DNA from 2 places in the Variovorax sp. efr-133-TYG-130 genome. Region 1 is predicted to be linked to the other one. Evidence: riboswitches for the same ligand, from Rfam matches in the RefSeq annotation. Region 1 holds a riboswitch; the other holds the start of a gene.
The links. Region 1 has a riboswitch for glycine ahead of gcvT (glycine cleavage system aminomethyltransferase GcvT). Riboswitches for the same ligand answer to the same signal wherever they lie in the genome.
Positions count from the first base shown of each region.

Region 2: linked by a shared signal. The riboswitch ahead of QRN67_RS21455 (D-amino acid dehydrogenase) and the one ahead of gcvT (glycine cleavage system aminomethyltransferase GcvT) in region 1 are both predicted to bind glycine.

Region 1 is NZ_JARVTD010000040.1:44,742-60,096, forward strand. Features, by position in the region: gene denD (D-erythronate dehydrogenase) at 1-255, shown strand, start outside; gene QRN67_RS30245 (TRAP transporter substrate-binding protein) at 301-1,269, shown strand; gene QRN67_RS30250 (TRAP transporter small permease) at 1,266-1,760, shown strand; gene QRN67_RS30255 (TRAP transporter large permease) at 1,846-3,123, shown strand; gene QRN67_RS30260 (AraC family transcriptional regulator) at 3,111-3,899, opposite strand; gene QRN67_RS30265 (MFS transporter) at 3,991-5,181, shown strand; gene QRN67_RS30270 (L,D-transpeptidase Cds6 family protein) at 5,261-5,734, shown strand; gene QRN67_RS30275 (hypothetical protein) at 6,324-6,884, shown strand; glycine riboswitch at 7,200-7,290, shown strand; glycine riboswitch at 7,303-7,415, shown strand; gene gcvT (glycine cleavage system aminomethyltransferase GcvT) at 7,461-8,633, shown strand; gene gcvH (glycine cleavage system protein GcvH) at 8,697-9,068, shown strand; gene gcvP (aminomethyl-transferring glycine dehydrogenase) at 9,117-12,026, shown strand; gene QRN67_RS30295 (DUF3014 domain-containing protein) at 12,052-12,963, opposite strand; gene QRN67_RS30300 (DUF2855 family protein) at 13,099-14,148, opposite strand; gene QRN67_RS30305 (TetR/AcrR family transcriptional regulator) at 14,264-14,887, shown strand; gene QRN67_RS30310 (alpha/beta hydrolase) at 14,862-15,355, opposite strand, start outside.
Region 2 is NZ_JARVTD010000027.1:71,653-87,007, reverse strand. Features, by position in the region: gene QRN67_RS21480 (hypothetical protein) at 1-290, shown strand, start outside; gene rfbC (dTDP-4-dehydrorhamnose 3,5-epimerase) at 305-856, opposite strand; gene rfbA (glucose-1-phosphate thymidylyltransferase RfbA) at 853-1,749, opposite strand; gene rfbD (dTDP-4-dehydrorhamnose reductase) at 1,773-2,663, opposite strand; gene rfbB (dTDP-glucose 4,6-dehydratase) at 2,660-3,730, opposite strand; glycine riboswitch at 3,845-3,933, shown strand; glycine riboswitch at 3,948-4,066, shown strand; gene QRN67_RS21455 (D-amino acid dehydrogenase) at 4,160-5,461, shown strand; gene QRN67_RS21450 (FIST signal transduction protein) at 5,480-6,760, opposite strand; gene QRN67_RS21445 (PhaM family polyhydroxyalkanoate granule multifunctional regulatory protein) at 6,806-7,558, opposite strand; gene QRN67_RS21440 (aminotransferase-like domain-containing protein) at 7,650-9,104, opposite strand; gene QRN67_RS21435 (LysE family translocator) at 9,227-9,826, shown strand; gene QRN67_RS21430 (DMT family transporter) at 9,823-10,809, shown strand; gene QRN67_RS21425 (aminotransferase-like domain-containing protein) at 10,863-12,065, shown strand; gene QRN67_RS21420 (LysE family translocator) at 12,089-12,727, shown strand; gene QRN67_RS21415 (PhzF family phenazine biosynthesis protein) at 12,740-13,576, shown strand; gene QRN67_RS21410 (glutathione S-transferase family protein) at 13,611-14,252, shown strand; gene QRN67_RS21405 (PhzF family phenazine biosynthesis protein) at 14,258-15,181, shown strand; gene QRN67_RS21400 (VOC family protein) at 15,196-15,355, shown strand, end outside.

The sequences.
Region 1 (15,355 bases):
AACCTGCCCTCGCTCGCCACCACGGTCGGCGAAATGGCGCTGGCGCTCGAGCGCGTGGCCGGCAAGGCGGCCACCGCCCTGCTCGACCGCACGCCCGACCCGGCGGTCCAGCGCATCGTGAAGACCTGGCCCGGGCACTTCGAGACGGTGCGCGCGAAAGCCTTGGGGCTCTTGCCCGACGAGAGCTTCGAGGCCGTCATTCGTGAGTACGTCCGTGAAAATCCCGACGCGGTAAAGCTCCCGGTTGTTGCATAGTCCGTTGCGCCTGACGCGTTCCTGACCCAACTCCCCGGAGACAACATGAAATTCGGCCCCATTGCCGCCGCCTGCCTTTCGCTCGCCCTGAGCTCGGTCGCCTTTGCACAGACGACCATGAAGATCAGCATTTCGACTGCGCAGAACTCGCACCAGGGCGTCGCCATCGACACCTTCGCCAAGGAAGTCGAGAAGCGCACGGGAGGCCGCTACAAGGTGCAGACCTTCTACAACGGCTCGCTCGGCGGCGAGCGCGAGTCGATCGAGGCGGTGCAGCTGGGCACGCAGGAACTCGCGTTCTCCTCGACCGGCCCGGTGCCCAACTTCGTGCCCGAGACCAAAATCCTCGACGTGCCCTTCCTGTTCCGCGACAAGGCCCACGCGCGTGCCGTGCTCGACGGCCCGATCGGCCAGGAGATGCTGACCAAGTTCGACGCCAAGGGCTTCAAGGCGCTGGCGTGGGCCGAGAACGGCTTTCGCCACATGACCAACAGCAAGCGCGACGTGAAGGCCCCCGAGGACCTCAAGGGCCTGAAGATGCGCACGATGGAAAACCCGGTGCACATCGCGGCCTACAAGGGCTTCGGCATCATCACCACGCCGATGGCCTTCCCTGAGGTGTTCACCGCGCTGCAGCAAGGCACGGTCGACGGCCAGGAGAACCCGCTGCCGGTCATCATCTCGGCCAAGTTCGACCAGGTGCAAAAGCACCTGTCGCTCACGGGCCACGTCTACTCGCCCTGCATCTTCGTGATGAACAAGGCGACCTTCGACAAGCTCAGCGCGGCCGACAAGCAGGCCTTCCTCGACGCTGCCAAGGAAGGCACCAAGGCCAACCGCGCGCGCGTGGACGAAGACGACGCCAAGGGCGTGGCCGACCTGCGTGCCAAGGGCATGACGGTGATCGACAACGTCGACAAGGCCAAGTTCGTCGCCGCGCTCGCGCCGGTCAATGCCCAGTTCGAGAAAGACTTCGGCAAGGCCAATCTCGACAAGATCCGCGACTACAAGTGAAAGAAAAATTCCTGGGCATCGAGCGCTGGACCACCGGCTTCTCGATGCTGATGGCCTGCGCGATGCTGGTCGTCGCGTCGGCCCTGGGCGTGTTCCAGATCGTCACCCGTTTCGTGCTGGAGCAGCCGGCCGAATGGAGCGAGATCCTGATCCGCGTGAGCCTCATCTGGATGGTGTTCATGGGCATCCCGATGGCGTTCAGACAGGGCGCGATGGTGAGCGTGGACGTTCTCTACCGCTGGAGCCCGCCGCGCATGCGCCGCGTGCTCGACGCGGTGGTGAGCGTCGCCGCGCTGGTGCTGATGCTGATCGTGCTGTGGTGGGGCTGGGACTACGCCATGCGCGGACGCGTGCAGTCGATGGCCGGCCTCGAGAGCATCTCGATGGTGTGGTCCTACCTGGCGCTGCCCGTGGGCTCGCTGTTCTGCCTGTTCGGCATCGTCGGCAATTTTCTCGACCCCAAGCGGCTCGAACTGGAGACCGCGCAATGAGCGCCGCGCTGGGCCGCCCCAGGCAAGCGAACGGTCCCCTCGGGGGGCAGCAAGGACACGAAGTGCCGAGCGTGGGGGCTGGATCATGAGTGTGGTGATGGTTGCGACGATGGTGCTTTGCTTTGCACTGTCGGTATCGGTGGCGGTGTCCATCGGGCTGGCGTCGATCCTGGGCATCCAGGTGACGAACGCCAACATGCTGATCTCCGTGAAGGAGATGTTCAATTCGATCAACAAGTTTCCGCTGGCGGCCATTCCGTTCTTCATCCTGGCCGGCAACCTGATGGAAACCGGCGGCATCTCGCGCCGGCTGGTCGAATTTGCCAAGAGCATCGTGGGCGGCGTGCAGGGCGGCCTGCCGATGACCTGCGTGCTCACCTGCATGATCTTCGCCGCGGTGTCGGGCTCGTCGGTGGCCACCACCTTCGCGATCGGCGCCATCCTGATCCCGGCGCTCATCAAGCACGGCTACCCCACTTCCTACGCTGCGGCCCTTCAGGCCACCAGCGCGGAGCTGGGCGTGATCATTCCGCCGTCGATCCCGATGATCCTGTACGGCGTGAGCGCTGAAGTGTCCATCGGCGAGCTGTTCATCGCGGGCTTCGGCCCCGGCATCCTGATCAGCCTGGCGCTCATGCTGTTCGTGTGGGTCTACTGCAAGTGGAAGGGCTGGGGCAAGACCGACGGCGAAGGCCGCATGCCCTTCGGCCGGGCCCTCTGGCAGGCCGGCTGGGCGCTGCTGATGCCGGTGATCATCCTCGGCGGCATCTACGGCGGCGTCTTCACGCCCACGGAAGCCTCGGCGGTCGCGGTGTTCTATGCGCTGGTGGTGGGCATGGTGATCTACCGCGAGATCAAGCTGAAGGACCTGTACGCCATCCTGCGCAAGTCGGTGATGTCTTCGGCGGTGATCATGTTCATCATCGCCAACGCGGGGCTGTTCGCGTTCCTCATCACCCGCGCGGGCGTGCCCGACGCCATCGGCCACTGGCTGCAGGAGGTGCTGCAGTCGCCGGCGATGTTCCTGCTGGGCGTGAACGCGGCGCTGTTCGTGATCGGCATGTTCATCGAGACCAGCGCCGCGATCATCGTGCTGGCGCCGATCCTGGCGCCGGTGGCGGTGCACTTCGGCATCGACCCGGTGCACTTCGGGCTGGTCATGGTGGTGAACCTGGCCCTGGGCATGATCACGCCGCCCTTCGGCGTGAACCTGTTCGCGGCCTGCACCGTGGCGCGAATATCACTGGACCGCATCGTGCGGCACCTGGTGCCCTTCGTGCTGGTGATCATGGCGTGCCTGATGGTGATCACCTACGTGCCCTGGATCTCGCTGGCGCTGCGCGACCTGGTCTACGCCAGGTAGTCCCGGCGCAGGTACACGCTGGGCGGCACGCCCAGCGTGCGCCGGAACATCGCGGTGAAGGCGCTCGGGCTCTCGTAGCCGTGCGCCAGCGCCACCTCCAGGATCGACGCGCCCGCCGCCAGCCGCGGCAGGCTCAGCAGCAGCCGCGCCTGCCGGCACCACGCACCGAAATTCATGCCCGTCTCGCGCTGGAACAGGCGCGCGAGCGTGCGGGTGTTCATGTGCAGGCGCAGCGCCCAGTCGTCCAGCGTGGCGGGCAGCGAAGGGTCGCGCACCAGTTCCTCGCACAGCACGGCCAGGCGCGCATGGCGCGGCATCGGCACGTGCAGCGAGAGCGCGGGGGCCGCCTCGATCTCGTCGAGGATCAGCTCCATCACCCGCTCGTCGCGGCCGCCCGGCGCGTAGTCCAGCGGCAGCGCCACGGCGGTGACGATCAGCTCCCTCAGCAGCGCGCCGACATGGATCACGCGGCATTCGGCGCCCAGGTCGGCGCGCGTGCCGGGCTCGACGAACACGGTGCGCATCTTCACCTCGCCGGCCATGCGGATCTGGTGTTCCATGCCCGCCGGCACCCACACCCCGCGCCCGGTCGGCACCACCCAGCTGCCGGCCGCGGCGCTCACCAGCATCACGCCAGAGATCGCGTGGATCAACTGGCCGCGCCGGTGCGCATGCGGCGGTATGAAAGCGTCGCCGGCGGGGTCGGTGGCCAGCACCGCCACGGCGCGCGGGGTCGACTCGCCCTCTTCGGGCCGCAGGTTGATTGCTTTGTCCATTTCTCGACGATGCTTGTTGATTCGTAGCGAGAACATCTTCGCACGGCTTCCTACGATGCTCTTTCCTCAAGGAAACGAAAGAAGCGATCGAATGAACAAGCGCCGACTCGGGTTGCTCACCGGCACCCATGCCGTCAATGACCTCTACCAGGGCCTCGTGCCCGCACTGCTGCCGTTCATGGTGCTGGAGCGCGGCTACAGCTACACCGCCGTGGCGGGCCTGATGCTCGCGGCCACCGGGCTGTCGAGCGTGGTGCAGCCGCTGTTCGGCCTGTACGCAGACCGCCATCCGCGCGGCTGGCTGGTGCCCACCGGCTTCATGGTGGCGGCGCTGGGCGTGGTGCTGGCAGGCTTGAGCCACAGCTACCTGCTGACCTGGATCGCGATGGTGCTGTGCGGGCTGGGCATCGCGGCCTACCACCCGCCCGCCACCGTGGCGGCGCGCGCGGCCGGCGGCGCGTCGCAGAAGGCGATGAGCGTGTTCTCGGTGGGCGGGACCATCGGCGCGTCTTTCGCGCCGGTGCTGGCGGCCGCCGTGGTCAGCGGGGGCAGCCTGTCGCGCAGCTACCTGCTGGTCGTGCCCGCGCTGGCGATGGGCGTCGTGTGGATGGCCGCCAATGCCGGCAGCGGCGCGGCCTCCGCCGCCACGGCGGCCGCTGCGCGCAAGGCAGGCGCCGAAGTGCTGAAGCCGCACAACGACTGGCGCGCCTTCAGCCTGCTGGTCGCGACCATCATCGGCTGGTCGATCCCTTACGTGACGGTGCTGTCGATGCTGTCGCTGCGCATCACGCGCGACCTGCATGGCACCGCCTTCCAGGGCGCCGCGGCGCTGACCTCGTTCACCGCCGCGGGCGCTGTGGGCACGCTGCTCGGCGGCTGGCTGGGCGACCGCATCGGCCGCATGGGCACGATCCGCGCCGGCTACCTGCTCGCGCTGCCGTCGCTCGCGGGCCTGGTGCTCGCGCCAGATGCCGGCTGGGCGCTGGCCTGCACCGCGCTGCTCGGCATGTGCATGTTCCTGCCCTTCGCCGCGCAGGTGACGCTGGCGCAGGACTACCTGCCGCGCAACCCGGCCACGGCCAGCGGCATCACGCTGGGGCTGGCGCTGTCGGTGGGCGGCCTGGTGTCGCCGCTGTTCGGCATGCTGTCCGATGCGCGCGGCCTCGGCGTCACGCTCACGACGGTGCTGTGCGTGCTTTGCGTCGCGACGGTGCTGGCCTTGAGGCTGCGCAACCGGTCGATGCAGGCGATGCCGGCCGAGGTGGAGCGAGCGGCGGCCTGAGCCTCGCGCGGCGCGTTGGTTCACTGCCAGAATCGGCGTCGGACTCGACGCCTATAACCGACAAAGAGGGAACTGCGCCATGAACCGATCCTTGACGACCACCAGCCTGCTCGCCGGTGGACTGCTGCTGGCCACGGCCGCATTCGGCGCCACGCCGCCGACAACGCCGGCAACGCCCACAGCTACCGAGACAGCAGCCCCCGCTCCCACGGTCGGCATCGCCGAAGTCGAGGCCGCGGTGCGCGCCTGGGCCGCGGCCTGGTCGGCCCGCGACGCGGACCGCTACCTCGCCGCCTACGCGCCCGACTTCACGCCGGCGCGCAACCAGGACCGCAAGCGCTGGGAGACCGAGCGGCGCGCGCGCATCGCGGACAAGTCGAGCATCAGCGTGGGCATCGAAGACCTCGTCATCAGCATCAACGGACAGGCCGCGAGCGCCAGGTTCAAGCAGGTCTACCGCGCCGACAAGGTGAAGGAAACGGGTCGCAAGACACTCGAGCTGCAGCGCGTGGGCAACCAGTGGCTGATCCGCAAGGAAAGCGCGGGCGGCTGACGGCTCACAACCCAGCTTCGTCAGGGCCCAGGCCACGGTGCCCAACTGCATCACGTTGAGCGCCATTCCGGCAATGTGGAGCTGGCGGAACCGGCGGGCCGAAACGTCCAGCGCCGGGATCGTGCCGCGCAGCAGGTCCATGCGTGGAATGATCAGCCAGCGGCGCAGCGAAAAGGCCAGTCCGGCGACGAAGGCCATGCCCGCGGCAAATGCCGGCCTGCCCGACCAGGCGTAGCAGAGCGCCGCCGCGCTGCCCGTGAGCATCGTCGCGAGGTAATACACGTTGAACAGGCCACGGATGAAGCGCGAGTCCAGCGGCGTGTCGTGCTTGAGGATCAGCAGCGGCAGCGATCCCATCATGAAAAAGCCCATCCACACGAGCAGCAGGACTGTCGCCATGAGTGCAAAGACGATGGGAAGCATGAGGTGGGCCCCTTCCGCGGTGCCGGAGCATACCGCCGGGCAAGGCAGTCGAGGTACCGGGAAATCGTGCGGGGCCAACGCCATTTCCATAAGCGAAAAGGGTTCATGAAGATGTCACCGCTTGCAACGATGCTGCTGCCCTCGATCTCCGAAAGCTGTGGCTGCCATGTTTCCCACCAAGACCGACAAGGCGCGCGACGAACTCCAGGGCGGACAGCGCACGCTCAGCCAGCGTGAACGCGCACTGCTGCTCATGGCCGACGGGCGGCGTTCGCTGAGCGACTTCAGCCCGCTGTTCAGCACCCGCGACGAAGCCGAGCAGGCCATCCAGACGCTGGTGCAGCGCGGCTATCTGCAGACTCCGAAGGTGGCGGTTGCCCCCGGCAAGGCCGTGCCCCCTGCCCCGGCGCCCGCCCAACCCGCACCGCTCCCCGCGAGCGAGCCGATCCAGATCGCCACATCGGCCGACACCTTCGACGGCAAGCGCTCCCTGGCCACCACGCGCATGTTCCTGTTCGACATCTGCGAGCGCATGTTCGTGCGCCGCGATCCCAAGTTCGCGCTGCAGATGCGCGACGCCCTGCGCGAAGCCCGCGACCGCGAAGCCATGCTGACCATCGCCGCGCTCATGCTCACGGAAATCGAGAAAGCCGCCGGGCCCGAGCGCGCCGAATCGCTGCGCGAGCGGATCGACAAGCTGCTGCCGCCGGCTGAAGTCGTGCACTGACTGGAACAGCGCTCTCTTGTGCCGAGTGCTGTTAGGGGCGCGCTCACGCCGACGGGGTACCTTGCTCCGCGAATGTCCTCCGCCCTTCGGGCTCCCCCTTTATTTCGCTGCGCAAGGCACCCCATCGTCGTGATCGATAGACCACGCGGTTGAACTGCCCGAACAAGCGCCGTACCCACCGTGCGCGGGGCGCCGGGTGCTCCCCGCAGCGAAATAAAGGAGGAGCCCGAAGGGCGGGGGACATTCGCGGAGGGGAGCACGCGGTGGCCTGCGCACAAGCCCTGAACACAGCGCTCCTTCCCGTATCAACTACACTCGGCGGGGTCAGGAGAGAGCCCCGCCAGCCGGGGCCGCCGAAGGCGCAGGGGTTTCCCGAACGCTCAGGCAAAAGGACTGACAAGGCGCCGGCGAACACCGGCGTTTCCTTGCTGGAGAGAGGCCGCCGTACCGCAAACGGCGCAGCGGCCCACCGAAGGAGCAAACCCCGATCGTGGGGCGAATCTCTCAGGTAAAGCGGACAGCAGGGGTGGCCCATGGCTTGCGTCATGGATTTTGTCTGCCCCTTTGGAGTGCCCCGTGGCCGCTTCCTCCGCACCCGCTACCGAACTTCTCAAGACGCCGCTGCACGACCTTCACGTGGAGCTCGGCGCCCGCATGGTGCCCTTCGCCGGCTATTCCATGCCGGTGCAGTACCCCGCCGGCCTCATGGCCGAACACAAGCACACGCGCGATGCGGCCGGCCTGTTCGACATCTCCCACATGGGCCAGTTGCGCCTCGTCGGCCCCGACGCCGCGGCCGCCTTCGAAACCCTGATGCCCGTCGACGTGATCGACCTGCCCGCCGGCAAGCAGCGCTACGGCCTGCTGCTGAACGACGAAGGCGGCATCCTCGACGACCTGATGTTCTTCAACGAAGGCCACGGCTCGCTTTTCGTGATCGTCAACGGCGCCTGCAAGGTGGCCGACATCGCGCACATCCAGCAGAAGATCGGCTCCCGCTGCGAGGTGCAGCCCTTGCCCGACCACGCCCTGCTCGCGCTGCAGGGCCCCAAGGCCGCGGCCACGCTGGCGCGGCTGTCGCCCGGCATCGAGCGCTTCGTGTTCATGACCGGCGGCGCGCTGCAGATCGGCGGCATTCCCGCCTTCGTCACCCGCAGCGGCTACACCGGCGAAGACGGCTTCGAGATCTCGGTGGCCGCGAAGGACGCCGAGCCGCTGGCCCGCCTGCTGCTGGCCCAGCCCGAGGTCAAGCCCATCGGCCTGGGCGCGCGCAATTCGCTGCGGCTCGAAGCCGGCCTGTGCCTGTACGGCAACGACATCGACACCACCACCACGCCGGTCGAGGCTTCGCTCAACTGGGCGATGCAGAAGGTGCGCCGCGCTGGCGGCGCGCGCGAAGGCGGCTTCCCCGGCGCCGCGAAGATCCTCGCGCAGCTCGCCGCCGCCACGGCGGGCACCGCCGGCCACACCGACCACGACACGCTGAAGCGCAAGCGCGTGGGCCTCGTGGCGCTGGAGCGCATTCCGGTGCGCGACGGCACGGTGCTGCAGTCATTCGAAGGCCAGGACATCGGCATCGTCACCAGCGGCCTGCTCGGCCCCACGGCCGACCGCTGCATCGCCATGGGCTACGTGGCCACCGCCTTCGCCGAGCCCGGCACCCGCGTGCAGGCCATCGTGCGCGGCAAGCCGGTGCCGATGGAAGTCTCGACCATGCCTTTCGTGCCGACCCGCTATTACCGCGGCTGAACGCGGCAGACCCGGCTAGGCTCTGCACCCCGATTCATTTTTTCCACGAGGAGTTTTCTCACCATGAGCATCAAGTACACCAAGGACCACGAATGGGTGTCGGCCGAAGGCGACGCAGCCACCGTCGGCATCACCTTGCACGCGCAGGACGCGCTGGGCGACGTGGTGTTCGTCGACCTGCCCGAAGTCGGCAAGACCTTTGCGCAGGGCGAAGTTGCCGGCGTCGTCGAGTCGGTCAAGGCGGCAGCCGACGTTTTCATGCCCGTGTCGGGCGAGATCACCGAAGTGAACGAAGCCCTGCGCGCCGACCCGTCGCTGGCCAACAGCGACCCGCTGGCCGCCGGCTGGTTCTTCAAGGTCAAGCTGAGCGAGCCCGCGCAGCTCGACGCCCTGCTGGACGCCGCCACCTACGACAAGTTCGCGGCCGAGTCCTGATCGCCTGATTTTTCTTCCGAGCCCCCTTCTTCCCGAGCCCCCACCGCCATGCCGATTCCCGCCCTTCCCTCTTTGCAAGAACTAGAGAATGCCGAAGAATTTCTCGCCCGCCACATCGGCATCGATGCGGCGGACGAGGCGCGCATGCTGCCGGTGATCGGCTCGGAAACGCGCTCGGAGCTCATCGACGGCATCGTGCCCGCGGCCATCCGCCGGGCGCGGCCGATGCGGCTGCCGGCCCCCGTGACCGAAGCCGACGCGCTGGCCGAGCTGAAGGCGATGGCCTCGAAGAACAAGGTGTTCAGGAACTTCATCGGCCAGGGCTACTACGGCACGCACACGCCGGGCGTCATCCTGCGCAACATCCTCGAGAACCCCGCCTGGTACACCGCCTACACGCCCTACCAGGCAGAGATCTCGCAGGGCCGCATGGAAGCCCTGCTCAATTTCCAGACGATGGTGTGCGACCTCACGGGCATGGCCATCGCCAACGCGTCGATGCTCGACGAAGCCACGGCCGCCGCCGAAGCCATGACGCTCGCCAAGCGCAGCGTGAAAGCCAAGAGCAACGTGTTCCTGGTGTCGGGCGACTGCCATCCGCAGACCATCGAAGTCATCAAGACGCGCGCCGCGCCGCTGGGCATCGAGGTGAAGGTGAGCACGGTGTCGGAAACGCTGCCGCACCTGATGGTGAGCGGCGCATTCTTCGGCGTGCTCGCGCAGTACCCGGCCACCACCGGCCACGTGCACGACCTGCGCCCGCTCGCGGGCCATGCGCACCAGTGCGATGCCGCCTTCATCGTGGCGGCCGACCTGCTGGCGCTGACGCTGCTGGTCGCGCCGGGCGAGTTCGACGCCGACATCGTCTGCGGCACCACGCAGCGCTTCGGCATGCCGCTGTGCAACGGCGGCCCGCACGCCGCCTACCTGGCCTGCCGCGACGAGTTCAAGCGCTCGCTGCCGGGACGCCTGGTGGGCGTGAGCGTCGACACGCACGGCCAGCCCGCCTACCGCCTCGCGCTGCAGACGCGCGAGCAGCACATTCGCCGCGAGAAGGCCACCTCCAACATCTGCACCGCGCAGGTGCTGCCGGCCGTGGTGGCCAGCATGTACGCCGTGTACCACGGGCCCGACGGCCTCACGCGCATCGCGCAGCGCGTGGCGGCGCTCACCGCCATCCTGTCGGCGGGCCTGTCGCAGATGGGCCGCGAGCCGGTCAACACCACCGCCTTCGATTCGCTGACGATCCGCACCGGCGACGACACGCCGGCCATCATCGAGCGCGCGCAGGCCGCCGGCGTCAACCTGCGCCAGCGCCTGCAGCAGCACCTGGGCATCTCGCTCGACGAGACCACCACGCGTGCCGACGTCGAGACGCTGTGGGCCCTGTTCGCGCCCGCCGGCAAGCAGCTGCCGCGCTTCGACGACCTGGCCGCGAACACCACGCCGCTGATCCCCGAAGACCTGCGCCGCGCGAGCGCCTTCCTCACGCACCCGGTGTTCAACACCCACAAGAGCGAGACCGCCATGCTGCGCTACATCCGCAGCCTGTCGGACAAGGACCTGGCGCTCGACCGCAGCATGATCCCGCTGGGCAGCTGCACCATGAAGCTCAACGCGACCAGCGAGATGATCCCCATCACCTGGCCCGAGTTCGCCAACATCCATCCCTTCGCGCCGGCCGACCAGCAGCTCGGCTACGCCCAGCTCGATGCGCAGCTGCGCGCCTGGCTGTGCGAGGCCACCGGCTACGCGGGCATCAGCCTGCAGCCCAACGCGGGCTCGCAGGGCGAATACGCGGGCCTGCTGGCCATCAAGTCCTTCCATGAAGCCAAGGGCCAGGGGCATCGCAACATCTGCCTGATTCCATCTTCCGCGCACGGCACCAACCCCGCGAGCGCGCAGATGGTGGGCCTGCAGGTGGTGGTGACGGCCTGCGACGCGCAGGGCAATGTCGACATGGACGACCTGAAGCGCGCCTGCGAAAAGCACAGCGCCAACCTGGCCGCGGTGATGATCACCTACCCCAGCACCCACGGCGTGTTCGAAACTCGCGTGAAGGAACTCTGCGAGCTGGTGCATGCGCACGGCGGCCGGGTGTACGTGGACGGCGCCAACATGAACGCGCTGGTCGGCGTGGCTGCGCCGGGCGAGTTCGGCGGCGACGTGAGCCACCTGAACCTGCACAAGACTTTCTGCATTCCGCATGGCGGCGGCGGCCCGGGCGTGGGTCCGGTCTGCGTGGTCGAAGACCTGGTGCCGTACCTGCCGGGCCATGTGACGGCCGGCGTGCCCTCGCACGGCGTGGGGGCCGTGTCGGCGGCCCCGCTGGGCAACGCGGCCGTGCTGCCGATCAGCTGGATGTACTGCCGCATGATGGGCGCCAAGGGCCTGCAGGCCGCGACCGAGACGGCCATCCTGAGCGCCAACTACATCAGCGCGCGCCTGAAGGACCACTACCCCACGCTGTACGCCAGCCCCAATGGCCACGTAGCGCACGAGTGCATCCTCGACCTGCGCCCGCTCAAGGACACCAGCGGCGTCACCGCCGAGGACGTGGCCAAGCGCCTGATCGACTACGGCTTCCACGCGCCCACGCTGAGCTTCCCTGTGCCCGGCACGCTGATGGTGGAGCCCACCGAGAGCGAGCCGCTGGCCGAGCTCGACCGCTTCATCGACGCGATGATCGCCATCCGCGGCGAAATCCGCCGCATCGAGGAAGGCGTCTGGCCGAAGGAGGACAACCCGCTCAAGCACGCGCCGCACACCGCCGCGAGCCTGCTGGGCACCGAGTGGAGCCACCCGTACTCGCGCGAACTCGGTGCGTTCCCGCTGGCCACGCTCAAGAACGCCAAGTACTGGCCGCCGATCGGCCGCGTCGACAACGTGTACGGCGACCGCAACCTGTTCTGCAGCTGCGTGCCCGTGGGCGACTACCAGGAAACCGAAGAGGCCTGAGTCCAGTTGCCCAGGCCGGCCTGGGCTACTGCGACTTCTTCTTCGCGAGGTCCGCGGTCGCGATATGCTGGCGCAGCCCGCGCAGGCTGGCCTTCATCTTGCGCTCGTTCTCCGGGCCCATGCGCACCATGATCTTCTGGCCGGCGCTCGCCTTCTCCAGCGCCTGGTCGACGTACTCGTAGCGCACCCACGGGCGCTGCGAAGGCACGTCGCCCTTCACCTCGACCAGCCGCACCTGCACCGGGCCCTTGGGCTCGGGCGCCTGCAGCAGGTTGTCGATCACCGCGATGAGCCGGTCGTTGAAGTAGCGCCCCGGGTAGCCCAGCTCTTCATAGGCCTGCTGGAACAGCGGATAGAGCCTGGCGTACACCGCCGCGGCCTTGGCCGGATCGACCGACTGCACCAGCATCACGAAGCCGTTGTAGCGCGCCGCGTTGTTGGCGGAAATGGTCTGCGCCTCGCCCTGCCCCTCGGTGATGAAGCGCTGGCCCGTGGGCTGCACCGGCCATGCGCTGGCGGGCGCCTGCTCGCGCGCCAGGTTGTCCACCGTGGCCACGAAGCGCCGCACGATGCCGTCGGAACGCAGGAAGGCTTCGGCGTTCTTCGCGCCCAGCAGCTCGGCCAGCGCCTTCATCACGCGCGAATCGGAATCGGCGAGCTTGGGCAGCGCGGCGTCGGGCGGCGCGAGCGCATCGACCGGGTTCTGCGGGCCGGTGGGCTCGGCCTTTGCGGGCGTTGGCGGCGGCGGTGCGTCGGCCGGCGCGGCGGCCACGGGCGTGGGCTCCGGCGGCTTTTGCTGTTGCTGGTACCAGCGCCAGCCGAAGAAGCCGGCGGCCAGCAGCACCAGCACGATGACGATGATCGTGCCAACGGGCGTCTCGCGGCGGGGGCGGAATTCGGGTGCGTCGCGCGTGTCGCGGATATCGCTTTCGGGCATGGGTCGGTTTCCTTTGGCTGGCGTGGAAGGCACAGGGGAGACGAAGCTATGGTGCACCAATAAGGGCACCGCAGCGTCCGCATCGCTCCCTGTCGTCGTAACGCCCTGTGACGTGCCGGCCCGGCGGAAGTTCAGTCAGCCTGCGAGCCGCACCACATGCGCCTGCCGCGGGTCGACCTTGCCGGCGTGCAGGTCGGCGATCACCGCCTGCGCATGCGCGAAGCCCTCGCCCTGCGCCAGTGCCATCCAGCGGTTGCCGGGCCGGCTGATCTCGGCGATGAAGCGGCCCTGCGCCTCGTTGAAACGGCGGTTGACCTCCTGCGGGCCCCAGTCGGCATTGCGCTTGCGGATCTGCACCGGCGCAAAGTAGAGCTGCGGCGCGGGGCCGGGCAGCATCGTGGTGTCGCCGAGGAACTCGGTCTTCTGCGCGGAGCCCGCATAGCAGTCGTAGACCAGCGATTCGCCGAAGTGGTGGTGCACGGTCGCGCGCAGTTCGTCGTTGCCGGAGAAGTCGACATACAGCGTGGGCACGTCGGCGGGCAGCGTGGCGATCTCTTCATAGGCCAGCGTGCGGTCGTAGCAGCCCAGGCCTTCCACGAAGGCGCGATTGCCGGTGGACGTGGCGGCAATCAGCTCGAGCCCTTCGCGCCTGCCCAGGCAGAAGGCCGTGCCGAACGCGGTCTTGCTCGACGCGCTCGACACCACCACCTGCTTCGCGCCGAAGAAGCCGTTGTCCTCCAGGAAGTCGGCCAGCATGAACGATGTGATGAACAGCGGACGCACCAGCATCTGGTAGTCCTCCAGCGCGGCGACGTAGCCCGCGTCGTTGCTGCAGCGCATGTACTGGTTGTAGGCCGACACCAGTTCGCTGCGGTGCGAGGCGCCGTCGTAGAAGCCGCGCGGCGTCACGCGTACCGGCTGCATGCGCAGGTGGCTCGCGATCGGGAAGTAGCCGTAGAAGCGCTCGCCCACCGCCACGCCCTCCACGTTCGAGGCCGCCACATCGGCGAAGCCCCAGGCCGGCATGTGGCCCCAGTCAGCGTCGCCGGTCGGAAAGAAATGCCAGTACTTCATGACCGCGTCGCCGAAGGCCGCGTAGGTGATGTTGTTGGTGGTCAGCGAGAAGCGGCCGATCTTCATCAGCACCTCGCCGGGTTGCAATGCGCCGGTGTCCTCCGTGGTCATGACACGGGTAGTGCCGAGTGCGTTCTTGCGCGTCTGGAGGCGGGTTAAAGTGAATGCGTTGTTCATTCGCAAACTGTATGGCGGCCCGCTTCGCGGCGGGTTCGGAAACCCGTCGATGCCGGACGCACCCCGCTCCAAGCCCCTGAAACGCCCCACGCAGGCACGCAGCAAGTTCACCGTGCAGGCGATCTACGACGCCTTTGTTCGGATTTGGAACGCGCACGGCTGGGAAGGCGTGACCACGCGCGCGGTGGCGCTCGAAACCGGCATCGCGGTCGGCACGCTGTACGACTACTTTCCCGACAAGGAGGCCCTGCTCTCGGGCTATGTGCGCCACTGCATCGAGGCGCTGCTCGCGCGGCTCGATGCGGATGTGATCGTGCCCGCGGACATCGGCTGGCGCGAAAGGATGCAGCGCCTGGTGCGCATCACCTGCGACACCCGGCTCGAAGGGCTGCCCGCCTTCGACCACGAAATGCTGATGCTCGAACACCGCGTGGCCGAACCCAAGCACCACCGCCGCGTGTACGACGAACTCGCGGCGCGCTGGCTGAGGGCCTTCGCAACCTGCACGGACCTGGAGCCGCGGCCCTCGCCGGACACCATCCACGCCCTGCTGACCGCCTGCTGGGGCGCGCGCCGCTACCGCCTGCTGTTGCAGCCCGACGCGGCCGGCGACAACGGCGCCTGGCTCGCGGAGATGGAAGCAATGGTCATGGCGCGTCTGGCGATGCGCTGAGCGACTGCAGCCATGCCAGCGTGGCCTGCAGTTCAGCGGGCCGAATCTCGTGCGCGCCCGGGAAGTCGCCGCCCGAGAGCGTCAGCGGCAATGTGCGCGCCAGTTCGCGCGTCACTTCCGCCGCGCTCGGCGGAATCACGTTGTCGGAACTGCCGTGACTCACCCACAGCGCCTTGCCCTCGAAGGCCTCGGCGGGCGCCACGTGCGGCACCACCTGCGACAGCAGCCGGCTGTGCCACACCATCGCGGCGCGCACGCTCTCGGGCTTGGTCAGCAGCAGCGACAGCGCCATGATCCCGCCCTGGCTGAAGCCGCCGACGATCACCCGCTCCGGCGGCACGCCGAGCTGCTGGCCGGCCGAGGCGATCATCTCGCCGACGAGGAAGCGGCTCTCGCGCTCCTGCTCTTCGTTGATCAGGCGCTCGCCGTTCGGCAGGAACTGGAACTCGAACCACGCATAGGCATCGG
Region 2 (15,355 bases), on a different contig from region 1:
GGATCGATTTCATCGACTTCTACGGCTTGGCCGGCGGCTTCAACGAAATCTACCTCGGCGACCATCATATGCTCGCCGATGGTAAGCCGTTGATCCGCGTCAGGGAATTCAGACTGGTGCCAGCGCCCTGGGGAGTGCGCGTTTTCTTTAACCAACGGATAAGAGCCAAGGAGTTTCTGCTCACGCCGGACAAAGGCGTCATTCCACCTTCGGATGAGTTGAAGATAAAAGCCTCAACCTATCGGTTCAGCCTAGGCTGGCCTAGCTTGGTTCATGACAGTCCCCGGTGACCGCCCCCCGATGGTCAACGCTGGAACACCTCAGCCGCATCGAACTGGGCCCCTGCCGCATCCTTGACGGACAAAACAGGAGCACAACCGACATCAGGCCACTCGATGCCGATCGATGCATCATCCCAACGAATGCATCGCTCGTAGGCCGGCGCATAGTAGTCCGTCGTCTTGTAGAGAAAGTCGGCCGTCTCACTCAACACGAGGAATCCGTGGGCAAATCCTGCTGGCACCCATAGCTGCCTGTGGTTAATTTCTGAAAGCTCGACGCCGACCCATCGTCCGAAGGTGGGTGACGATCGGCGGATGTCCACAGCAACGTCGAAGACAGCGCCGCTGACCACGCGCACGAGCTTGCCCTGAGCATGCTCGATCTGATAATGAAGTCCGCGCAGAACGCCCTTGGTCGAGCGCGAATGGTTGTCCTGCACGAAATCGACATGCTGGCCAACGGCCTCGTCGAACGATTTCTGGTTGAAGCTTTCGAAAAAGAAACCGCGCGCATCACCGAACACCCTGGGCTCGATCACGAGCACTTCAGGAATTGCAGTCGGCGTTGCCTTCATGACCGCACCTCGTCGCTCAGCAACCGCTTCAGGTATTTGCCGTAGCCGCTCTTCTCCAGCGGCGCGGCGAGCCTCTCAAGCTGCGCGTTGTCGATGAACCCGTTGCGCCAGGCAATTTCTTCCGGGCACGCAATCTTCAATCCCTGCCGATGTTCCAGCGTCGCAATGAACTGCCCGGCTTCAAGCAGGCTATCGTGGGTACCGGTGTCGAGCCAAGCGTAGCCGCGCTGCATGATCTGGACATTGAGCTGGTCGCGATCCAGATACGCCTGATTGACGGCCGTGATCTCCAATTCGCCCCGTGCGCTCGGCTTCACAGCCTTTGCAATATCCACCACCTGGTTGTCATAGAAGTACAGCCCCGTGACCGCATAGCTGCTCTTCGGCTTCAGGGGTTTTTCTTCGATGCTGCTGGCCTTGCCCTTGGCGTCGAAGGCCACCACGCCGTAACGCTCGGGGTCTTGCACGTGATAAGCGAATACCGTGGCGCCGGAAGTCTTGGCATCGGCGTCCGCGACCAGGTTCACGAAATCGTGGCCGTAAAAGATGTTGTCCCCCAGCACCAGCGCGCTGGGCGAGTTGCCGACGAACTTGTCCCCGATGATGAAAGCCTGCGCAAGCCCGTCCGGGCTGGGCTGCACTTCATACTGCAGATTGATGCCCCACTGGCTGCCATCGCCCAACAGTTGCTGGAACCGCGGCGTGTCCTGCGGCGTGCTGATGATCAAAATGTCGCGCATGCCGCCGAGCATCAGCGTGCTCAGCGGGTAGTAGATCATCGGCTTGTCGTACACCGGCAGCAGTTGCTTGCTCATGGCAAGCGTTGCCGGGTGCAGGCGAGTGCCCGAGCCACCGGCCAGGATGATGCCTTTGCGTTGCGTCGTCTTGGTCATGCTTTTCTTTTCGTGGATGTTCTTCACAGCGTCTCGCGCAGCATGCGCGCAACGCCTTCCTGCCAAGGCGGCAGGCGCAGGCCGAAAGTGGTCTGCAGCTTGGTGGTGTCAAGACGCGAGTTGTGCGGGCGCTTCGCAGGGGTCGGGAAGGCGCTGGTCGGCACGGCCTCGACAGCCTGCGGGCCGGCCTTGAGCTCGACGCCGGCCTGCTGCGCCATTTCGAGCACGAAGCGCGCATAGCCGTGCCATGTCGTTTCACCGCCCGCAATCGCGTGATAGAGCCCGGCCTTGGCCGGATCCTGCAGCGTGGCGCGGATGGCATGGGCCGTCACGTCGGCCAGCAACTCGGCACCAGTGGGCGCACCGAACTGGTCGTCGATGACGGTCAGCTTGTCGCGCTCCTTGGCCAGGCGCAGCATGGTCTTGGCAAAGTTGCCGCCGCGTGCCGCGTACACCCAGCTTGTGCGGAAGATCAGGTGGCGCGGGCAGTGCTGCGCCACCAGCTGCTCGCCTTCGAGCTTGGTCTGGCCGTACACGCTGAGCGGGCCGGTCGCGTCGCCTTCCTTCCAGGGCTTGCTGCCGCTGCCATCGAAGACGTAGTCGGTCGAGTAGTGCACCATCAGCGCGCCGATCTGCTGGGCGGCCTGGGCCACCGCGCCGGGCGACGTGGCGTTGAGCTTGCGCGCGAATTCGGGTTCGCTCTCGGCCTTGTCAACGGCCGTGTGTGCTGCGGCATTCACGATCACGTCGGGGCGGACCTTCAGCACCGTCTCGGCCAATTGCTCCGGCCTGCTGAAGTCGGCGTGGAAATCGGTGCTGTCGAAATCGAGCGCCACCAGTTCGCCCAGCGGCGCAAGGCTGCGCTGCAGCTCCCAGCCGACCTGTCCGCCCTTGCCCAGCAGCAGCAGCTTCATGCCGCGGCCTTTGCGTCGTATTGCTTCTCGACCCACTCGCGGTAGGCGCCGCTTTGCACGTTGCGCACCCACTCGCTGTTCGCGAGGTACCACTCGACGGTCTTGCGGATGCCGGTGTCGAAGGTCTCGGCGGGCTTCCAGCCAAGTTCGGCTTCGAGCTTGCGTGCGTCGATGGCGTAGCGGCGGTCGTGGCCGGGGCGGTCGGTGACGTAGGTGATCTGTTCCTTGTAGGGCTTGCCGTCGGCCTTGGGGCGCAGCTCATCCAGCAGCGCGCACACGGTATTGACGATCTCGATGTTCGGCTTCTCGTTCCAGCCGCCCACGTTGTAGGTCTCGCCCAGTTGGCCGGCTTCGAGCACGCGGCGGATGGCGCTGCAGTGGTCCTTCACGTACAGCCAGTCGCGCACCTGCATGCCGTCGCCGTACACGGGCAGCGGCTTGCCGGCCAGCGCGTTGACGATCATCAGCGGGATGAGCTTCTCGGGGAAGTGGAACGGGCCGTAGTTGTTGGAGCAGTTGGTGGTGAGGACCGGCAGGCCGTAGGTGTGGTGCCAGGCGCGCACGAGGTGGTCGCTGGCGGCCTTGCTGGCCGAGTACGGGCTGTTGGGCTCGTACTTGTTCTCTTCGGTGAAGGCCGGGTCGGTCTTCGAAAGCGAGCCGTAGACCTCGTCTGTCGACACATGCAGGAAACGGAAGGCCGTTTTCTGGTCGGCCGGCAGCGCGCTCCAGTAGCCGCGCACCGATTCGAGCAGGCGGAAGGTGCCGAGCACGTTGGTCTGCACGAAGTCTTCGGGGCCGTGGATCGACCGGTCGACATGCGACTCGGCGGCAAAGTTGACCACGGCGCGCGGCTTGTGCTCGGCCAGCAGGCGGTCGACCAGGGCGCTGTCGCCGATGTCGCCCTGCACGAAGATGTGCTGCGGGTTGTTCTTGAGCGATGCGAGCGTCTCGAGGTTGCCGGCGTAGGTCAGCTTGTCGAGGTTCACGACAGGCTCGTCGCTGTTTGCGATCCAGTCGAGTACGAAATTGGCGCCAATGAAACCGGCGCCGCCGGTAACCAGGATCATGAGGTCCCCTGTTGTTGTGGAACGATCGCCCTGCGGCAAATCAACAGGCGATTATCCCATTGGCACGCTGGCCTTAATTCCGCAGTTGGCACCTGCGCAAGCCCCGCCTACAATCGCCCCACTGCAGGAGAGCGGGCCATCAAATGGCCCTACCGAAGGCGCAAACTCCCATAAACGCTCAGGTCGGCCCGAACAGGGGGTCAGTACTGCATCAACTGAAACGCCGTCTGGAGAGCCATCGCACCCTTTCAACATGGTCGCGATGCACCGAAGGAGCAAACCCTCTGCGAGCGCAGCGGGGTGAATCTCTCAGGTACCGAGGACAGGGGGAGCGGCAACTTGGACAGCGGTCGTCCGGTTGCTTGCTATTAATTCAATAGTATTCACCCTCGCCCGCCGTTCAAGCGCAGCACCTCAAAGGTACTTGAAATGCGCGTGATCGTTCTTGGCGCCGGCCTGCTCGGCGTGACCTCGGCTTACTACCTCCAGCAACTCGGCCACGAAGTGACCGTGATCGACCGGCAGGCCACCCCGGCCGCCGAAACCAGCTTCGCCAATGGCGGGCAGATTTCCGTCAGCCATGCCGAACCCTGGGCCAACCCCAGCGCGCCGCTCAAGGTGCTGCAGTGGCTGGGCAAGGAAGACGCCCCGCTGCTGTTCCGCATCCGCGCCGACATGCGCCAGTGGCTGTGGGGCCTGCAGTTCCTGCGCGAATGCACGCAGGCGCGCACCCGCCACAACATCGAGCAGATCGTGCGTCTTGGCACATACAGCCGCTCGATGTTGCAACAGTTGCGCCGCGACACCGGCATCGCCTACGACCAGCGCACCCAGGGCATCCTGCACTTCTATACGACGCAGAAGGAATTCGACGGCGCCCTCGCGCCCGCCGAGCAGATGCGCGCCCTGGGCTGCGAGCGCCAGGTCATCTCGGCCGATGAGGCCGTGAGGATCGAGCCCGCCCTCGCCCACATCCGCCCCAAGCTGGCCGGTGCCACCTACACGGCCGAGGACGAATCCGGCGATGCCAACCGCTTCGCGCGCGAACTCTCCCGGCTCGCAGCCGAAGCCGGCGTGAAATTCCTGATGAGCCACACCGTCACCGCCCTGCGCGAGGCCGGCGGCAGCATCGACCACGTGGAGGTCACCGATGCCGAAGGCCGCTTCCAGCGCATTCGCGGCGACGCCTTCGTGATGGCGATGGGCTCGCTGAGCCCGCTGCTCGCGGCGCCGCTGGGCATCCGCCTGCCGATCTATCCGGCCAAGGGCTATTCGGTCACGCTGCCCGTCAAAGACGCCTCCAAAGCGCATCAGGTCTCGCTGACCGACGACGAATTCAAGCTCGTGTTCTCGCGCTACACCTCGGAATCCGGCGACCGCCTGCGCATCGCCGGCACGGCCGAGCTCAACGGCTACGACCGCGACCTGAACCGCGTGCGCTGCGAAGCCATCGTGCGCCGCGTCGAAGAGCTGTTCCCCGGCGCCGGCGACACCACGCAGGCGCAGTTCTGGACCGGCCTGCGCCCCGCCACGCCAAGCAACGTGCCGCTGATCGGCAAGACGAAGCTTGCGAACCTGTTCCTCAACACCGGCCACGGCACGCTCGGCTGGACGCATGCCTGCGGCTCCGGCAAGTCGATCGCGCGCATCGTGAGCGGGCTGGCGCCGGAGGTGGATTTCGCGTTCACGGGGATGCCGGCGCCGCAGCCACGCATGCTGCAGCCGGCGTGATCCGCGACTGAAAGGTGTTCAGTCGTTGGACGTGAACACCGTCAACACCCCGGTATAGCCATACAGGTGGTGCCGCGCGATCTCCCCGGCGGCGAAGAAGCCGACCAGGGGCACGTCGCCCAGCGCGTGCCGCACGATCTGCAACTCGGCGCCCGGCGCGCCGAAATGCGGGCCGCCACGCCCGGAACAGCTCACGTACACCGCACCCGCGATGCGCCGCGCCGGATGCGGCGCCGCCTCGGCCTCGCCGGCAGCCACGGCGCGCGCGGTGGCCAGCGTCTGCTCTTCGGGCTCCAGCTCTTCGCGGATCTCGGCGCAGATGCGCATCAGGTCGGCCCGCGCCGCCTGCGCATTGCGGCGGCAGAAGGTCAGCCGCATGCCGGCTTCGGCCGTGTCGGCAATCGCGATGCCGCGCCGCGTCGGGTCGAGCCCGATGATGTGGCGCACCAGCACGTCGGCGCCCAGGTCGCCGGTGCGGCGGATGCCGTCGCTGCCCGCGTCGGCCAGCCCGACCAGCGTGTTGCGCACGGCGTCGATGGCTTCCTGCGGCCTCTCCAGCGACACCTGCAGGTCGGCCAGCAGCACGTCCAGGGCGGGTTCGCCGTCGAGCCTGAGCAGCAGGTTGCCGTCGGCTTCGGTGATCTCGCGCTCGCGCACCGCGCCCGAGCGCAGCGGCTGGCAGCCCTGCGTGACGCGCGACACCAGCCGCACGCCGTCGCCGAACACCACGCCCGACAGGCCGCCCGAGAACACACCGCCCGCCGCCCCATGGCCGCGGATGTTGCCGTTGCCGCCGACCGCGAACTGAAGCGCGCCGCCACGGCCCGACGAGAGCCCGCCGAACAGGTAGCCGGTGTCGGTGCGGCCCGCCATCTCGGCGATCAGCTCGGTCAGGTCGGGCGTGGCCGGGTCGGCGTGCACCAGCGCGGTGTGGGCCTCGAAGCCGCTCATTTCGGAGTTGCCCAGCGGCGCGACGCCGGAGAACACGCGGTACTGGTCGCTCGGCAGCGCGCAGAGCATCAGCGTCATGCCGGGCTCGTCGAAGTATTCGGCGTTGTTGGCCGCCACGCCGATGCCGACGGTGCCCGACCAGTCGGTCACCTCGGGCAGTTCGGCGCTCAGGTGGTCGAGGATGTCCTGCGCCTCGGCGGCGTAGTGGTCGGTGATGTAGAGCAGCCCGAGCGTCGGCGACGGCGCGTAGTCGGGCAATGCCATCTGTGCGCGCAACTGGGCCAGCACGAGGCCGGCCGCCATGCGCCATTGCGGGTGGGTGGCATGACCGGAGGGAAACAGTTTCATGATGCGTGCCAACCCGTTCTTTCCAAAAAATGTATGGGTATGACGTCAGCGCCGGCTGGAGGTTCGCTTGCGCGCGGCGGTCGACGTCTTTTTCCTGGCGGCCGGAGCCGCCGCCTTCTTTGCCGCGGCAACGGGCTTGCGGGCCTTGGTTGCCGCCGGCTTGCCGCCCATCGCCTTGCCGACCGCGTCGGCCAGCGGCTGGGCCATGGCCGGCACCTTCAGCTGCGCGGCGTCCTGCAGCGCCGAGCTGGCGATCTGCTGGAACTGCTCGGTGAGCGAGCCCCACCACTGCATGGGATCGACCACGCCGGCGCCCTCGCCGGCCGGACGTGCGCGCGTCTTCGTCTTCTGCGGCGCCGGCGCTTCCTCTTCCTCGGGCAGCTCGTCTTCTTCCTCGACCTCCTCGGGCTCCGGCTCCGCTGGGGCTGCCGGGGCTGCAGCCGCGGGCGCCGGGGCCATGGCCGCGGCCTGCTTGGTGAACGCGCTGGCGATGTCTTCCATGCGCACGTTCATGCCGCGCAGCGTCGACAGCGTCATCTTCTGCACCTCGAGCGCCTGGATGGTGGCCTTGAGCGCATGGCCGTTCTGCTCGAGCCAGTACTGGACCGTCTTGAGTTCCTGGATGCGCTTGTCGACTTCTTCCACGCTCAGGGTGGGCGCGACCCAGCTCGCGAGGCTCGGAATCCCAGGCACCGAACCGGCACCGGCACCCGCCGCGGCACCGCCGGCGAGGTTCTTCAGGAAGTCGAATCCGGGGACGAACTGGCTGAAGTCGAAGGGCTTGCTGGCGTTGCTCATGCGGAAGGTCTCCTGGGAGGGTTTTCTTGTGTTCCCAGCTTACTCCAAGCCCTTGCCGTCCGGCCCGGCCGGCGCGGGGATTTACCTGCTGTCAGAGTTCGTCGCGGACCTTGCTGAAAACCTTCCAGAAAGTGGCGTCCTGCGAGGTCGCGAAGTTGATGCGCATCATGGTGCTCGGCGGCCGGCGCGCATGGAACAGCGAGCCCGGCGCCAGCAGGTAGCCCTGGTCGAGCATGCGCTGCGTGAGCGCGTCGGTGTCCACGCCGGTGTCGACCCAGCCGAACAGCCCCGCCGGCTCCGACGCGAAGGTGCAGCCGTGCGACATGGCGAGCTTCACCGCCCGCCCCCGCGCCCCGTCGAGGCGGATGCGCACCCGCTCCGAATGCCGGCGCAGCTGGCCCTGGTCGATGCACCACGACAGCGCCCGCTCGAACAGCGTGGGCGAGGTCAGCGTGGCCAGCAGCTTGGTCTCGAGCAGCCGCTCCTTCAGCGCGGGCGGCGCGGCCAGGAAACCGATGCGCCAGTTGGGCGCCAGGATCTTGGCGAAGCCGCTCACGTAGATGGTGCGCTGCAGCCCGTCGAGCGCGCTGAGCCGGGTGGCGTGCTCGGGCGCGAGGTGGCTGTAGGTGTCGTCCTCGACGATGTGGAAGTCGTGCTCGTTGGCCAGCTTGAGCACGCGGTGCGCGCTGCCCGGCGTGAGGCTGTAGCCGGTCGGGTTGTGCAGCACGCTCACGCTCACGAACAGCTTGGGGCTGTGCAGCTTGCAGTACTGCGCCATCACCTCCAGATCGGGCCCGTCGGCGCGGCGCGGCACCGGCAGGATGCGCATGCCCAGCGCCTCGAGCCGCGCGAATTCGAGCGCCCACCCCGGCTCCTCGACCATCACCGGGTCGCCCGCGCGAAGCAGCGTGCGGCTCACGATGTCCAGCGCGTGGGTGGCGCCGATGGTGGTCACGATCTGGTCGGGCGTGGCCGGCACGTTGATGCCCACCAGCTTCTGCGACAGGCTGCGCCGCAGGCTCATGTCGCCGGCGGGCTCGCCGTACTGGAGCGACAGCTCCTGCAGGGCGGCCGTGCTGGTCATGCGCCGCACGGCCGTGGGCATGAAGGTCGACGACATCCAGTCGGGCGGGAACACGCCCATGCCCGGCTGCGGCTTGTCGCTGGGCCGGTGGAACATGCTGCGGATCAGCGAGCTGGCGTCGGCCGGCACGCGCGAGGCCATCATCTGCACGGCGATGGCCGCCGGCATGCCGATGGCATCCGTGCCATTGGTCCCATGGGTGCGATTGGCCAGGCGGCCTTCCTGTACCGGCGCGGCGTCGCGCACGTAGAAGCCGCGCTGCCGGCGGGCTTCGACCAGCCCCTGCGCCAGCAGCTGGTCGTACGCGGCGACGACCGTGTAGGGGCTCACCCCCTGCTGCCGCGCGCATTCGCGCACGGAGGGCAGCCGCGCGCCGGGCGGCAGCAGCCGGGTACGGATGCGTTCGGCCAGCCGGTCTGCCAGCTGCCCCGTGAGCGACTGGGTGGAGGTTCTTGTCAGCATGCGTGCCCGTGTTCCAGAAGAGCCTTGTGGGCTCTGTGCCGAAGGAATGACCAATACAGTTTCAGTGTTTGTTCGATCATCTGTACTGGAACTGTAATGGTCTCAAGTTTAGAGTGTGTGTCATGAACTGGCAAGAATTCACCGCGCTGCTGGTGCTGGCCACGGCGATGAGTTTCTCGCCCGGTCCCAACACCACGCTCTCGACCGCCCTGGCGGCCAACGGCGGCCTGCCGCGCGCGATGCGCTTCGTGGTCGCGGTGCCGGTCGGCTGGACGCTGCTTCTGGTGCTGTGCGCCGCAGGCATCGGCGCGCTGGTGGTGGCGGTGCCGCCGCTGCGGGTGGCCATCAAGGCCCTGGGCATCGGCTACCTGCTGTGGCTGGCCTGGAAGCTCAGCGGCAGCGCGACGCTCGGCAACGCCGACAGCGCCAGGCTGTCGGTCGGCTTCGGCCAGGGCGTGATGCTGCAGTTCGTCAACATCAAGGCCTGGCTGCTGGCGCTCACGCTGGTGGCCGGCTGGATCGCCGGGCAGCCCGATGCGCTGCGCCGCTTCGCCATCGTGGCGCCGGTGATGCTGTTCTTCGCCTTCGCCAGCAACTTCGCCTATGCGCTGGTCGGTGCCCTGCTGCGCGACTGGTTGTCCAAAGGCGCGCGGCTGCTGTGGTTCAACCGCGCGATGGGCCTGGTGCTGGTGCTCACCGCCTGGTGGATGGTGAGCGTATGAGGCCGGGCATCAAGGACGAGACGCTGGGCATGTGGCTCGGCGTCGTCGGCGTGGCCATGTTCGCCATCACGCTGCCGATGACGCGGCTGGCCACCGGCTCTCAAGACGCGCCGCAGTTGTCGCCCTGGTTCGTCACGCTCGGGCGCGCGGCGCTGGCCGGCGTGCTGTCGGCCGTCTTCCTGCTGGTGACGCGCTCGCCGCGCCCGGCCCCGCACCAGTGGCGGCCGCTGGGCATCGCGGTGCTGGGCAATGCCGTCGGCTTTCCGCTGCTGCTGGCCTACGCGCTGCGCGTGGTCACGGCCAGCCATGCGGCGGTGGTGACGGCGCTGCTGCCGCTGGTCACCGCGGCCGTGGCGGCCCGGGTGCTGCACCAGCGCGCACGGCTGGGTTTCTGGCTCTGCGCCATCGCAGGCAGCCTGCTGGTGGTGGTGTTCTCGGTACTGCGCGCCAGCCAGGCGGGGCACGGCTTCGGCTTCGAGTGGGCCGACCTGCTGCTGGTCGGCGCGGTCGTCGCGGCATCGTTCGGCTACATCTACGGCGCGCAGGTCACGCCGTCGCTGGGCGCCGAGCGCGTGATCTGCTGGGTCTGCGTGATGGCGCTGCCCGTCACGCTGCCGGCCACGCTGGCGCTCTGGCCGCGGCAGCCCGTTGCCACCTCGGCCTGGCTCGCCTTCGTGTACGTGGGCATGTTCTCGATGTGGATCGGCTTCTTCGCCTGGTATCGCGGCCTGGCGCTGGGCGGGGCGCTGCGTGTGAGCCAGACGCAACTGCTGCAACCATTCCTGTCGATCCTGGCGTCGATCCCGCTGCTGGGCGAGCCGCTCGACGTGGTGACGCTGGGCTTCGCGATCGCGGTGGTGTCCACCGTGGTCGTGGGCAAGCGGCTGTCGCAGCCGGCCAGCCCCGCCACCAACCCGGCACAGGCCGCAGCGCCGAAAATGACGCCTGCCGCCGCCCGCAAGGCCAGCCCGCACGGACGCTGATCCGCCGTACCCTCTCCTTCGAATCTCACCTCACCGCCTGAAAGAAGAAAGCCATGAACTGGAAACTCGCCGCCCGCGCCGCAAAGATGAACCCCTCGGTGCTGCGTGAAATCCTGAAGGTCACCGAGCGCCCCGGCATCATCAGCCTGGCCGGCGGCCTGCCCTCGCCCAAGACCTTCCCGATCCAGGCGTTCGCCGACGCCTGCGCCGAAGTGCTGCACAACGACGGCCAGGCCGCGCTGCAGTACGCCGCCAGCGAAGGCTACGCGCCGCTGCGCCAGGCCGTGGCCGACATGCTGCCCTGGGACGTCGACGCCTCGCAGGTGCTCATCACCACCGGCTCGCAGCAGGGGCTGGACCTGGTCGCCAAGGTGCTGATCGATCCGGGCAGCAAGGTGCTGGTCGAGACGCCCACCTACCTCGGCGCGCTGCAGGCCTTCGGCCCGATGGAGCCGAACCCGGTGGGCGTGGCCAGCGACGACGAAGGCGTGATCGTCGACGACCTCGTGGCCAAGGCCAAGGACGCGCGCTTCGTCTACCTGCTGCCCAATTTCCAGAACCCCACCGGCCGCACCATGACCGAGGAGCGCCGCGCCGCCGTGTCCGCCGCCGCCGCGCAAGCCAACCTGCCGATCGTCGAGGACAACCCCTACGGCGAGCTCTGGTTCGACGAAGCCCCGCCGCTGCCGCTGGCCGCGCGCAACCTCGAAGGCGTGATCTACCTGGGCTCGTTCTCGAAGGTGCTGGCTCCCGGCCTGCGCCTGGGCTTCCTGGTGGCGCCCAAGTCGATCTACCCGAAGCTGCTGCAGGCCAAGCAGGCGGTCGACCTGCACACGCCGATCTTCACGCAGCGCATGGTTTCAGCCGTCATGAAGGACGGCTTCCTGGACCGCCACGTGCCCACCATCCGCGCCCTCTACAAGCGCCAGCGCGACGCGATGATCGCAGCGCTCAAGCGCGAGATGGCCGGCCTGGACGTGAAGTTCAACGCGCCCAAGGGCGGCATGTTCCTGTGGGCGCGCCTGCCCGAGGGCGTCGACACCGTGACGCTGCTGCCCAAGGCGGTGGAGCGCAACGTGGCCTTCGTGCCGGGCGCGCCGTTCTACGCGGGCGAAGGCGATCCGCGCACGCTGCGCCTGTCGTTCGTGACCGCGAGCGTGGAAGAGATCGACACCGCCATCGCCGCGCTGGCACAGACGCTGCGCGAAGAACTGGTGCTGCTCGGCGACAAACAGCTCGCAGCCGCGCAGATCTGAAAGCACAACCCAGGAGCCCTCCCTTGATCGGCCTCGCGACGCTCTCGCTCTTCCTGCTCGCGGTACTGGCGCTGTTCCTGTCGCCGGGCCCGAACATGGCGTTCGTGCTCTCGCACGGCGTGGCCCATGGTCCGCGCGGCGGGTTCGCTGCGGCCGTCGGCATCTCGGCGGCCGACCTGGTGCACACGCTGTTCGCGGCCACCGGCGTCACCGCGCTGGTGGCGGCGTGGCCGCCGTCGTTCAACGTGCTGCGTTATGCGGGCGCGCTGTACCTGGTGTGGCTGGCGGTGCAGGCGCTGCGAAGCGGCGGCGGCCTTCGCGTCGGCGCGCGGGCGCAGCCTGCCGGCTTCGGCCGCATCGTGCGCATGGCGCTGCTGAACAACCTCGTCAATCCGAAGGCGCTGCTGTTCTTCATGGTGTTTTTGCCGCAGTTCGTCGACCCCTCGCGCGGCAGCGTGCCGCTGCAGCTGGTGCAGCTCGGCGTGGTGCTGTCGATGGCCGCGCTGGCCTTCAACACGCTGCTGGGCGCGTGCAGCGGGCAGATCGGCCGCTGGCTGCACGACCGGCCCGGCGCGGCGCGGTTCCAGAGCGGCCTGCTGGCCGCCGTGATGCTGGGGCTGGCCGTGCGCCTGCTCTTCCTCGATCGTCCTTCACCTCGCTGAAGAGGGCTTGCCATGAACGTTCTGAAGATCGCGGCCTTCTCCGATGGCGAGACGGGCGGCAACCCCGCCGGCGTCGTCATCGCCGATGCGCTGCCGCCCGCGGCGCAGATGCAGCGCATTGCCGCGGAAGTCGGCTTTTCGGAAACCGCGTTCGCCGCCCGCGCCGATGACGGCGGCTGGCGCGTGCGCTACTTCGCGCCTCGGTCCGAAGTGCCCTTCTGCGGCCACGCGACGATCGCGCTGGGTGCCGCGCTGGCAATGCGGCAAGGCGACGGCGTGTTTCCGCTCGCGCTCAACAATGCGCGGATCACGGTGGAAGGCCGGCGCAGCGGCAGCCTGGTCGAGGCCGCGCTGCAGTCGCCGCCCACGCGCAGCGCCGCGGCGTCGCCCGAGCTTGTGGCCGAGGCCCTGACCCTGTTCGGCCATGCCCGGCAAGACCTGGATCCGCGCATCCCGCCGGCCGTCACCCACGCGGGTGCCGACCATCTGGTGCTGGCCCTGAAAAGCCGCGCGGCGCTTTCGGCGATGCACTACGAGCTGGAGGCCGGCCGCGCGCTGATGGCCCGCGCCGGGCTCACGACCATCGTGCTGGTCTTTGCCGAGACCGCGCAGCGGCTGCACACGCGCAACCCTTTCGCGTCCGGCGGCGTCTACGAAGACCCCGCCACCGGCGCCGCCACGGCCGCGCTGGCCGGCTACCTGCGCGACATCGGCTGGCCGCACGGCGGCGCCATCGACGTGGTGCAGGGCGAAGACATGGGCATGCTGTCGCGCCTGCACGCCGACATTTCGCCCGTGCCGGGCAGCTCCATCCGCGTCTCGGGCACCGCGCGCATCATGCGGCCCTGAGCGCCGAAGAACCTGCAAAAGAAAGAACCCGACCATGCTCAATATCTGGGGCCGCATCAGCTCGATCAACGTCCGCAAGGTGGTGTGGTGCGCGCAGGAACTCGGGCTCGACTTCCAGCGCACCGAGGCCGGCGGCAAGTTCGGCATCGTGCAGACGCCCGAATACCTGGCGATCAACCCGAATGCCATGGTGCCCGCCATCGACGACGGCGAAGGCGCCGAGCGCGTGACGCTGTGGGAGTCGAACGTGATCGTGCGCTACCTCTGCGCCAGGCATTCGCACGGCAATTTCTACCCGAGCGAGCTGCCCGCGCGCTTCGACGCCGAACGCTGGATGGACTGGCAGCAGACCACGCTCAACCGCGCGAGCCGCGACGCCTTCATCCAGTGGGTGCGCACGCCGCCGTCGGAACGCCAGAGCGCGCTCATCGACGCCTCGGTGCGCGAGAGCGAGGCGCTGTTCGCGATTCTCGACGCGCACCTGGCCAAGCGCGCCTATCTCGGCGGCGACAGCTTCACCATGGCCGACATCCCCGTCGGCTGCGAGGCGCACCGCTGGTTCGGCCTGCCCGCGGCCGAATACCGCCGGCCAAGCTGGCCGAACGTGGAGCGCTGGTACGCCGATCTCCTTTCCCGCCCCGGCACGCGCGGCGTGCTCGATCTAAGCCTCGAATGAAACTGATGAAATCCCGCCCCTTCAAGCAAGTCGACGTCTTCACGGCCACGGCCTACCGCGGCAACCCGCTGGCCGTGGTGATCGACGGCGACGGCCTCGACGACGCCGCGATGCAGCGCTTCGCGCAGTGGACCAACCTGTCCGAGACCACCTTCCTGCTGCCGCCCACCGAACCGACGGCCGACTACCGCGTGCGCATCTTCACGCCCGGTGGCGAGCTGCCCTTTGCCGGCCACCCGACCATCGGCAGCTGCCATGCATGGCTGCAGGCCGGCGGCAAGCCCAAGGCGCCCGGCATGGTGGTGCAGCAATGCGGCGCGGGCCTGGTGCCGCTGCGCCGCGAGGGCGAACGCCTGGCCTTTGCCGCGCCTCCGCTCAAGCGCAGCGCGCCCAGCCCCGCGCTGCTGGCCAAGGTAGCCGGCGCGCTGGGCCTGAAGGCGCAGCAGATCATTGCGGCGCAGGTGCTCGACAACGGCCCGGTCTGGTTCGGCCTGCTGGTGAATGACGCCGACGCCGTGCTGGCGCTCACGCCCGACCACCGCACGCTCAGGGAACTCGGCGTGAAGGCCGGCGTGGCGGGCGTTCCCGCGGCCATCGACACCTCGCCGCTGATCGGCCGCTCCAACCGCGAGGCCCGCGCCTTCGGCAACCGCCCGGCCGCCGAGTACGACGACGGCGCGAAGATCGACCTCGAGGTGCGCGCCTTCGCCGAGCCCGTCGGCGTGCAGGAAGACCCGGTCACCGGCAGCCTGAACGCGAGCCTGGCCGAGTGGCTGATCGCCGACGGCCACATGCCCGAGCGCTATCTCGCGGCGCAAGGCCAGTGCCTCGGCCGCGCCGGGCGCGTGTACATCGAGCGCGACGCCGAAGGCCGGATCTGGGTCGGCGGCGACGCCGTGACCTGCATCGACGGCCAGGTCACGCTGTAGGCATGACGACCGCCATGCGTGCGCGACTCGACCACCTCGTGATCGCCGCGGCCTCGCTCGACGAGGGCGTGGCGTGGTGCGAAGCCACGCTCGGCGTCGTGCCGGGCCCGGGCGGCACCCATCCGCTGATGGGCACGCACAACCGGCTGCTGAATATCGCGAGCGATGCATTCC